DNA from 2 places in the Actinoplanes sp. NPDC051411 genome. Region 1 is predicted to be linked to the other one. Evidence: riboswitches for the same ligand, from Rfam matches in the RefSeq annotation. Region 1 holds a riboswitch; the other holds the start of a gene.
The links. A riboswitch is a leader RNA that binds a small molecule or an ion and turns the genes downstream of it on or off. The one in region 1 is predicted to bind cyclic di-AMP.
Positions count from the first base shown of each region.

Region 1 (5,260 bases):
ACCGGTCAGGCGGAAACCGCAGTGACGGGCCACGGCGGTGCTCCCGAAATTACCCGGATCGATCCGCAGAAGGAGGCGGGACAACTTCAGCGTGCCTTGGGCGTACGCCGAAAGCAGTGACAACGCACCCGCCGCGAGCCCCCGGCGCCGATGCGGCGCACCGACCAGATAGCCGAGCTCGGCCTCCTTGAGGCCGAGGTCGACGCCGAAGAGCAGGACCTCGCCGAGGGGCAGGTTGCCGTTGGTGGTGATCGCGAGCTGGATGCGCTGGCCGGTGGTGCGGCCCTGGTAGGCGCGTTTGAGATAGGCGATGCCGGCCTCGACGTCGAACGGTGACGGCATCGGCGTCCAGCGGGCGATGTCGGGGTCGTCGAGCATCACGACCAGGTCGTCGAGGTCGTCCGAACGCCACTCGCGCAGGACGATGCCGCCTCCCGTCAGAGTGAGCGGGTAGGGAAGGCGGCTCGCGGTCACCAGTGAATCGTGCCGGTAAAGGGGTGGTTCCGGCCAGTAGCGAGAGGGTTGTGAAGGTGTTGCGTGCGGGACAGTGGGGGCGTAGAGGCAGCAAGGCGGGCCGATCGAACAGACCAACGTGGACCGTCGAGAGGCTTGATCACCTGGGCTTTTCGGCGCTGCTTATGAGTAGTCGACGCGGAGGGCCTACGGTGGGGGCGTGGAAGAGCGGACGGCGGTTGCGCCGCGCCGAGGCGGTCCAGCGCGTCGCGGCGAGAACTACGGCGGCCGATCCCGGCAGGAACGCGCCAGCGACCGGCGGACGCGGATCGTGACGGCGGCGGTCCACCTGTTCGGCACCCGCGACTATGAGCAGGTCACGGTCGCCGACGTCTGCGCGGGGGCGAGGGTCTCCAAGCGCTACTTCTACGAGCACTTCACCGACCGGGAAGATCTGCTGCTGATCGTGCACCGCGAGCAGAACCACTGGCTGCTCGCCCAGGTCGCGGGCGCGGCCCCACGCCAGGCGGCGACGGCCGAGGAATTCCTGCGGCCGATGATGCGGACACTGATCGCCAAGCTGGTCGAAGATCCGGAACGGGCCCGGGTGATCTACGTCAACGCGCCGCGGATGGAGACCCGCCGCCGAGGCGTACTGCGGGAGGACGCCCAGCACTTCGCGCCGCTGGTCAACCGGTTCGTCGGGACGACGACCGACAAGCGGCGGCTGGAGCGCACGCTGCTGGCCCTGATCGCCGGGATCAGCGAGGTCATCATCGACTGGATCTCCCGCGGCATGGCCGAGGACCCGGACGAACTGGCCGAGCACCTGACGTGGATCGCCGGCCACCTGCTCGCCCGCTGACGTTTGACGCGCGCACTCGTCGGGCAGTCTCACGTTGATCAGGTACGCCTGTGTTCCGGACAAGGCCGGGAAAACGGGACTCCGGCCTTGTCCGGCGGGCGGGCACCCGCTCGGTCAGCCGGCGCTCGGTCAGCCGACGCTCGGTCAGCCGGCGCGGGTGGCGGTTATGGTCAGGCCGGCTCCGCGCAAGCGGTCGACCAGCGCATCGCCCATCGCGGTGGCCGGGGTCAGCACTCCGCCCTCGGACGGCGGCAGCGCGTCTCGGTCGAAGGCCAGCGCCAGCGCCGACTCGCCCAGCATGACCGCGGTCGCGGCGTAACCGGGATCGCCCTGGGCCCGGACCCGGGACCGGTAGCGCACGCCCGTCGTCGTGACGGTGAAGACGTCGACCGTGAAGTGGCCCGACGCGCGGGTGCGTTCGCTCGGGCCGGTGCCCGGATCGGGCAGGATCCGGTCGAGGATGGCCGGCGGCGTCACGGCCAGGCCGACCATGGCGGCGCCGAGGCCCAGCTTCAAAGCCCCGGCCAGCAGCGGCGAAAGCGGGGAAGTGCCGACGCTCATCGTCTCGCGGTAGCGGAACGCACGGCCGTACGACCAGCCCCGCAGGGCATTCGAGCGGCGCACGATCCGGGTGTTGAACGAGGCCATGAAGAACGGGGCGAGGCTGCCGCGCAGGGACGGATCGACCTCCGCGCCGGGCACGGTGAGCATGTCGGACTGGCGGCCCAGGTCGGGCTCCGCGGCGCGGTCGGGGCTCAGCGAATAGGGACTCGCCGCGATGCGGCGCCGCGCGCGGTCCTTCTTCAGCTCCTCCGCCTGGTTGCGGATGGTGCCGATGGTGCCACCGCTCATGCCGCCGCGGAGGCTGGTCACGACCAGGGTGGTGGTGGTCAGATCGCCCGCCTGGTCGGCCTTGACCTGCCGGTCGAGGACGTGGACGCCGATGTCGGAGGGAATCGAGTCGAAGCCGCAGGCGTGCACGATGCGGGCGCCGGTGCGGCGGGCCAGGTCGTGGTTGGCGTCGATGCTGTCGCGGACGAAGAGCACCTCACCGGTCAGGTCGGCGTAGTCGGTGCCCGCGGCGGCGCAGGCCGCGACGAGGGCGCGGCCATATTTCAGGTACGGCCCGACCGTCGTGACGACCACCCGGGTGGAGGCGGCGAGCCGGGCCAGAGCGGGTTCGTCGGAGGCGTCGGCGACCACGATCGGCCAGTCGACGCCCAACTCGGCCCGAATTCGAGTGAGCTTCGTCTCGGAGCGGCCGGCCAGCGCGAGACGAGCGCCGGCGGGGGCGTGCGCGGCCAGGTGGCGGGCGACGAGGGCGCCGGCGAAACCGGTCGCGCCGTAGACGACGACGTCGTACTCGCGTGTGGGCTGGGTCATGGTTGCCGATTCTGCATCAGACCAGGGGGCCACGGAGCGGATGGTTACCGACCAGTAATTTAATCGCGTCGCATATCGGTCATACTCGTCCTAAAGAAAGATCAAATAGGGCAATTACTGAGAACAACGTCACTAGACCTTGGCGATCGCCGAATCGGCCCGGCTAGGTTCGGTCGGTCCGCCAACGTGGACACCGTGGGCGGAACGCCGAGTCCTTGCCGCCGCCCGACGGAACTTAACCCAAGGCATGGAGCGGGGGACCCAAAAGTTCCTCGGCGCGCTGCTGCGCGCCTCGGGGTGAAGCCGCCATGCGCGGCCGGGCACCTCAGCCCGAACCCGACAGCTCACCTCGCAGGCGTGGAGGTTTCTCTGTCATGGCACAGATCCGTAAGCATGCCCGAATTGCCCTCGGCCTCACCGCCGCGGGCGTGGCGGGCACAGCCGCCCTGCTCGGCCCGGCCTCCGCGGCGCAGGCGTCCAGTGTGAACTGGGACGCGATCGCGCAGTGCGAGTCCGGTGGCAACTGGAGCATCAACACGGGCAACGGCTTCTACGGTGGCCTGCAGTTCACCAAGGGCACCTGGAAGGCGTACGGCGGCACGAAGTATGCCAGCACGGCCAACAAGGCGAGCCGGTCCGAGCAGATCGCGATCGCCGAGAAGGTTCTGCGCGGCCAGGGCATCGGTGCCTGGCCCGTGTGCGGCAGGAAGGGCGGCTCGACCAAGCACTACTCGGGCAGCAACACCAGCGGTTCGCACAGCAGCAAGTCGAGTCACAAGGCGACCCACAAGGCGAGCCACACCTCGAAGTCGGTGACCCACAAGTCGTCGAGGACCACCCACCACAAGGCGACCACCACCAGCCGGGTCGTGCGGTCGGCGTCGGTCAAGGCGACCGGCAAGACCTATGTGGTGCGTTCGGGCGACACCCTGTCGGCCATCGCGACGCGCTACCAGGTCAAGGGCGGCTGGCACGCCCTGGCCTCGCTCAACACCGGCATCATCAGCGACCCGAACCTGATCTTCCCCGGTCAGCGGATCGCGCTCTGAGCTGCCCGCTCTGAGCTGCCCGCTCTGAGCTGGCGACTTTGAGCTGGCCCGCCTTGAGCCAGCCCGGTGTGAGCCGGCCCACCTTGAGCCGGCCCGCTGTGAGCTAGAAAATTCCACCGCACCAACCCCCGGGTGCCCCATCCCCGGTGATCAGCCACTCCGGCCCCGTTCCGTGCGAAGCACGGTGAGCCATGGGTCAAGCCATGCCCCCGGGTGATCCCATGTCCACAGAGGCCACGGTGGCGAGTGCGCTGTGGTGGTGCCATTCCCCCCGATCGGCACCACCACAGCAGCACATCGTCGTGTCGCGCTAAGCGCCGACGCCGGCTCCCAGGCCAACGATCAAGCCTTCGCGAGATCGCCGGCCTGGGCGCCACGCCTTTCGCGACCGCGCTCGGCCAAACTCACCCTCGGCACAACCACGTTCAGCGCCACCGCGCACTGCCCAACCTCGCTCGGCCCGACCGCGCACTGCCCGACCCGCACTGCCCGACTCGCTCGGCCCAATCACGCCCGACCCAACCGCGCTCGGCACCACCGCGCAGTACCAACCGCGCTCGGCCCAACCGCGCTCGGCCCAACCGCGCTCGGCCCAACCGCGCTCGGCCCAGTCACGCTCAGCCCAACCGCGCTCAGCCCAATCACGCTCGGCCCAATCACGCCCGGCCCAATCACGCCCGGCCCAATCACGCCCGGCCCAATCACGCCCGGCACCACCGGCCCGGCACCACCGCGCATTACGCAACCAGGCTCGCCACAACCGCACGCTGCGCCACCACGCACTGGACGACTCGAGAAGCGATCAGCGCGACGCCGGTGTGACGAACTCGGGCTGATCGAGCACCCGCAGCCACGAGCCGTCGGGCTGGCGGCGCACCACCTGGGCGCGGGCGCCCGCGCCGTCGCGGGGTGGCGTCGAGGTCAGCGCCAGGTCGCCGCTGATCAGCGTGGGCAGCGGCTGCTCGGGCGTGAACTGCGGCATCTTGGGGAGCAGCTCGGCCCACAGCTTTTCGATCGCGGAGCGGCCGACGGTCTGGCGGCCGGGCGGATAGGCCATGACCGCGTCTTCTTCATAGAGCCGAGCCAGGCCCTCCGCATCTTTGGCGTTGGCCCGCTCGACGAACAGGCGGGTCAGGTCTTCGGGCGTCATTGCCTTCTCGTGTTCGCTCATGGCCCCACCCTGCCGGGGCGCGAGCCAGTAGTCCAACAGATGGTTGTTGTCGTAACTAGAATCCCCAGTTATGGAACTGCGCCAGCTCCAATACTTCGCCGCGGTCGCCGACGAGGCCAACTTCACCCGCGCCGCGGCCCGCGTGCACATCAGCCAGTCCGGCGTTAGTGCGCAGGTCAGGGCCCTGGAAAGGGAACTCGGGGCGGAGCTCTTCGACCGGTCCGGGCGCACCGCCCGCCTCACCGAGGCGGGACGCGAGGCTTTGCCGTACGCGAAGGCCGCGCTCGACGCCGTGGCCGGCCTCCGGCAGACCGTCGACCAGGTGCAGGGGCTGGTGCG
Region 1 covers NZ_JBFBAD010000044.1:2,083-7,342, forward strand. Annotated here, with positions in the region: gene AB0M88_RS24130 (GNAT family N-acetyltransferase) at 1-474, opposite strand, end outside; gene AB0M88_RS24135 (TetR/AcrR family transcriptional regulator) at 674-1,318, shown strand; gene AB0M88_RS24140 (saccharopine dehydrogenase NADP-binding domain-containing protein) at 1,463-2,701, opposite strand; cyclic di-AMP (ydaO/yuaA leader) riboswitch at 2,929-3,069, shown strand; gene AB0M88_RS24145 (transglycosylase family protein) at 3,076-3,750, shown strand; gene AB0M88_RS24150 (nuclear transport factor 2 family protein) at 4,553-4,900, opposite strand; gene AB0M88_RS24155 (LysR family transcriptional regulator) at 4,992-5,260, shown strand, end outside.

Region 2 (5,260 bases), on a different contig from region 1:
GGCGTCAAGGTCAACGTCTACCGGGTGAGCTCGGTCAGCGCCGGAAACGCGAGTTCGATGCTGAGCACGGCGACATCGGCGCTCGACGCCCACTCCGGGCGGTTCGGCGCCTATCCGTACGCCGAGGCCGACGTGGTCCTGGACAACGGGTTCTGGTTCGGCGGCATGGAATATCCGGGATTCGTGCTCGACGTGGTCAGTTCGACCGCGCTCGCCCACGAACTGGGCCACCAGTGGTTCTACGGCATCGTCGGGGACGACGAGTACACCACGCCGTGGCTGGACGAGGGCTTCACCGACTACGCCACCGACCTGTACTTCAACAAGACCGGCTCCGGCTGCGGGATCACGTGGCAGTCGAGCGCCGAGCGGCTGACCAACTCGATGGCCTACTGGGACGCCCACTCGAGCCGCTACAGCACCGTGGTCTACGGCTACGGCAAGTGCACGCTGCACGACCTGCGGCGCCTGATCGGCACGACCGCGATGACCAACCTGCTCAAGTCGTACGCCGCCGCGCACTGGTACGGCGTCTCGACGGTCGCCGACTTCAAGGCCGCCGCCCAGGCCGCGGCCGGCCCGACCGACCTGACCTCGTTCTGGTCGTCCCACCGGGTCGACGGATGAAAGACGGATAGCAGCATGAAGGGGGCCACCGACTGCGGTGGCCCCCTTCAGAACTGCTTCTGCCTCGACGAGGGTCAGCCCGGACGCCGGTAACCAGCGATCGGACCCACCTTGTCCATCACCGCCATCCGCACATGGTCACCCGTGTGCGGAGCATGCACCACTTCGCCACCACCGATATAGATGGCCACGTGGTGCAACGAACCGGGGAAGAAGAACACCAGATCGCCCGGTTGAAGGTCGCCCCGGCTCACCGACTTGCCCTCGTTCCACTGGTCTTTCGTGTAGTGGTCGAGAGTCACGCCGACGGTCGCCCACGCCTCTTTCGTCAGGCCGGAGCAGTCGTACGTGTTAGGGCCGTCAGACCCGAAGACGTACGGCTTGCCGATCAGCGAGCACGCCTTGCGCGCCGCCTTACCGCCCGCGTCATTGTTGTAGGTGACCGGGCAGGGCCCGATCCTCAAGGGTCCGTCGTCTCCACCGGTCGCCCCGTACGCCTTGATGCGCAGCTTCTGCAGCGCATCGATCTTCACATTGATGGCCTTCTTCTTCTGGGCCAGATCGGCATCGCGGGCGGCGATGGAATCGGTCAGAAGCTGAAGGTCCTGCTTGGATTTGGCGTACTGGTCGCGCAGCTTGGCAACGCCGGCGATCTGTGCCTGCTGGTGCCGCGCAAGCTGGTCGAGAAGACCCAGCTTGTCGGTCAGCTGGTTCGTCGACCCGCTCATCAACATGGCACTGATCGCGCTCGGCGAACCTTGCTTGTACGCGTCAGTGGCCAGGCCGCGAACCGAGGACAGGGCGACATCCACCCGGACCTGGAGCGGGGTGAGCTGGTTGGACAGTTTCTTCAGCTGAGCCTGGTTCTTGATCAACTTGCTGTGCACATCGTTGTAATCTTCGATGATCGGCTCGAGCTGATTCCACTGGGTGTCGATCTGTGCCTCGACACTGGACGGCGAGGGTGTCGCGAGTGCCGCGGTGGCCGGTGCGGTGACAACTACGCCGGCCGCGGCGACGAGGCAGAGCAGGCTGCGCAGCATTCCGGCGCGGCGCGCCCCGTTCCGTTTCACGTTACGTGCGTTGTCCTTTCTTCCCTCATGCCGCCGACCGGGTTAGCTGACGGGTTCGAGCGGGAAGCGCGCCCGGCCGCGAAAGTGCACGGCTTCACCCCAACTGCTCGGGTCCCCGGTTCGCCAGACAACAACGACGATTAGGCGGTGGTCCGTCAGATCGGCCGGATGGACGATGGGGGGCTGCCGAACCGGGGACCACCGTACTCCCGATCATTGCCTTAACTGAAGCCGACGCGGCTGGGAAACTGCCTGCATACCACCGGTTACGCAGAGTGCCTAGAACGGCCACTGCTCCAGCGCGCGGTCGAGCCAGGGCACGACCAGGATGACGGTGGGTAGCACCAGCAGGGACACCGCCCCTAGTCCCGCGACAAGGCTCAGGCCGGGCGACTCGGGGCGCGGCGCGGCCAGCCGGTCCAGCCTCCTGCGACGCGCGTCACCCCACGCGTCCGGCTCGGCGTCCTCCGTGAGCGGGACCGCGTCGGTCAGCCTTTCCAGCGCGGCCGAGAGGGGCCCGGGCCCGGCGACGCGCCGCGCGGCATCGTCGGCCACCATCTCCAACAGCAGGTGTACGGCGTCCAGAGGCACCCGGCTCCGCAACACCCCGGGCACCGCGCGATAGAAGGCGGTGAACGACTCCATCACCACGTCGTGGCGGTGCCGCAGATGGGTCTGCTCGTGCGCGAGGACCGCGTCGACCTGCGCCCGGTCGAGCACCCGCAGCACCCCGTCGCTGAGCACGACCCGTGGCTCGCGCCCGGGCACGCAGTAGGCCAGCGGGAGCGCGCCCTCGAGCACCCGCAGGTGATCCGGTCCGATCTCGTGGCGCCGCTCGGCCCGGTCGAGAAGGTCGACCAGCAGCCGGTGGCGCTCCCGCCGGGCCCGCGACCGCCGGGTGACCCCCCAGAGCGAGATCAGCAGCCGGGCGACGATGAGCGCGGCGACGGCCAGGGCGACGAGGAGGGCGCCGGCCACGACCGGCTTGCGGGAGCCGTACGCCCGGGTGAGCTCCTCCGGCACGGCGAGCACCACGCCGAGCGCGCTCAGCACGGCGGCCAGGGTGATCGCCTGCCAGAGCAGTACGGCGGCGCGCGGCGCCCGGTCGGGCCAGCGTGACCGGGCGAGCGGGCCGGGCACGAGCAGCGACAGGGTCAGCCCGAGCGCGCCGAGCAGTAGCGCGGTCACCGGTTCTGGCTCTTCGCCGCCTCGATCGCGGCGGCCAGCGCCTCCGGGGGCAACCGGCCGACGAAGTACGCCAGGGCCGCGTCCTGATCGCCGCTCGTCGTCAGGGCGTCGAGCATGACCGCGGCGGTCATCTCCTCGCGGGACTGCGCCGGGGCGTACAGATAGGCGCGATCCGCCTTCTGGCGGGTGACCACGTCCTTCTTGGCCAGGCGGTCGAGCACGGTCATCACGGTCGTGTACGCCAGGTCGCGGTCTCTGCTCAGCCGCTCGTGCACCTGCCGCACGGTCATGGGTCCGGTCGCCGCCCACAACTGCGCCATGACCTCGCGTTCCAGGTCGCCTAGACCGTTCCTCTGGGCCATGTGACCGAGTCTACTGCACGGCGTCGTACTACACGTCGTAGTATCTACTACGGAATGTCGTAGAGGGGGCTCATCGCATGGACGTACTCGACCTGACGCGACTGCAGTTCGCGGTGGTGACGATCTACCACTACTTCTTCGTGCCGATGTCGATCAGCCTGGCCGCGGTCGCCGCCGGCCTCGAGATCACCTGGCTGCGCACCCGGCGCGACCTGTGGAAGAACCTGACCAGATTCGTCGGCAAACTGCTCATCGTCACGTTCGCGGTCGGCGTCGTCACCGGCCTCGTGCAGGAATTCCAGTTCGGCATGGGGTGGAGCGCGTTCGCCAGGTTCTACGGCGACGTGTTCGGCCCGACCCTGGCCATCGAGGGCATGCTCGCGTTCTTCCTCGAGGCCACGTTCCTCGCGCTCTGGTACTTCGGGTGGGACCGGCTGCCCCGCCTCGCCCACGCCGCGACCATCGTGATCGTCTCGCTCGGCACGGTGCTCAGCGCGTTCATCATCCTGGCCGGCAACAGCTTCATGCAGAACCCGGTCGCGTACTCGCTCGACCCGGTGACCGGCCGGGCCCACCTGACCTCGTTCCGCGAACTCCTGCTCAACAAGGTCAACCTGGCCGCCTTCCCGCACACCCTCAGCGGCGCGGCGATGATCGGCGGGGCGCTGCTGCTGGCGATCGCGGTCTGGCGCCGCGCGGCCGACCCCGGCTTCCGGCCCCTGTCCCGGCTCGGCGCCTGGCTGATGCTGGCCGGCGGGGCGGCGACCGCGCTGACCGGCGACCACCTCGGCAAGGTCATCACGCAGGTGCAGCCGATGAAGATGGCCGCCGCCGAGGCGCTCTACACGACCACGTCCGGCGCGCCCTTCTCGCTGGTGACGACCGGGAAGCCGCTGCCGTCCTTCGCGCTCGACATCCCCGGCCTGCTGTCGATCCTGGCCAAGGGCTCACCCGGCGCGACCGTGCAGGGCATCGACGAACTCCAGGCCCAGTACGCCGCCCAGTACGGCCCCGGCAACTACGTCCCGATGATCCCGGTCGCGTTCTGGTCGTTCCGGCTGATGATCGGCGTGGGCATGCTGGCCGCGCTCGTCGCCGCGTACTTCCTGTGGCGGACCCGCCGGGAGCGGGAGGCTCCCGGCTGGCTCCTGCGCTGGTTGCCGTTGATCCCGATCCTGCCGGCGGCCGGCAACACGATCGGCTGGATCTTCACCGAGACCGCGCGGCAGCCCTGGATCGCCTTCGGGATCTCCAAGGTCGCGGACGGCATCTCCCCGGGCCTGACCAGCTCCGAGGTGCTCGCGTCGCTGGCCGGCTTCACCGTCGTCTACGGCATCGTCGCGGTCGTCTGGTTCCGCCTCGTGCGGCACCTGTCACGGCAGCCCCTGTCACCCGCGCCCGCGGCGGTCGATGAACCCGAAATGTCCGTAACCTACTGAGGAGCCGCTGTGATCACCTTCTGGTTCTCGGTCGTCGTCCTCGCCTGGGTGCTGTTCTTCGTCCTCGAAGGCTTCGACTTCGGCGTCGGCCTGCTCGGCCCGCTGCTCGGCCACGACGACCACGAACGCGGCGCCGCCGTGCAGACCATCGGCCCGTTCTGGGACGGCAACGAGGTCTGGCTGGTCGCCGCGATCGGCGCCACCTTCGCCGCCTTCCCCGGCTGGTACGCGGCCCTGCTCTCCGGCCTCTACCTGCCGGTCGCCGCGATCCTGCTGCTCCTGGCGATCCGCGGCGTAGCCCTCGAATTCCGCGGCAAGGGCGACGGCCTCCGCTGGCGCCGCCGGGCCGACGCCCTGCTCGCCCTCTCGTCGGCCGGCGTCGTCGCGGTCTGGGGCGCGCTGCTCGCGGTGATCACCCGCGGCCTGGCCCTGCGACCCGACGGCTCGGTCGCCGGGCACGGGCGCAGCCTCTCCCCCGTACTCTCCTGGACCGGCCTCCTCGGCGCCCTCGCCGCCCTTTTCGCGGCGGCCCTGCTCGGAGCCACCTTCCTCAGCCTGCGGACCAGCGGCC
Region 2 covers NZ_JBFBAD010000100.1:5,973-11,232, reverse strand. Annotated here, with positions in the region: gene AB0M88_RS38655 (M1 family metallopeptidase) at 1-627, shown strand, start outside; gene AB0M88_RS38650 (NlpC/P60 family protein) at 702-1,700, opposite strand; cyclic di-AMP (ydaO/yuaA leader) riboswitch at 1,716-1,857, opposite strand; gene AB0M88_RS38645 (M56 family metallopeptidase) at 1,980-2,888, opposite strand; gene AB0M88_RS38640 (BlaI/MecI/CopY family transcriptional regulator) at 2,885-3,250, opposite strand; gene AB0M88_RS38635 (cytochrome ubiquinol oxidase subunit I) at 3,328-4,689, shown strand; gene cydB (cytochrome d ubiquinol oxidase subunit II) at 4,699-5,260, shown strand, end outside.
Region 2: linked by a shared signal. The riboswitch ahead of AB0M88_RS38650 (NlpC/P60 family protein) and the one ahead of AB0M88_RS24145 (transglycosylase family protein) in region 1 are both predicted to bind cyclic di-AMP.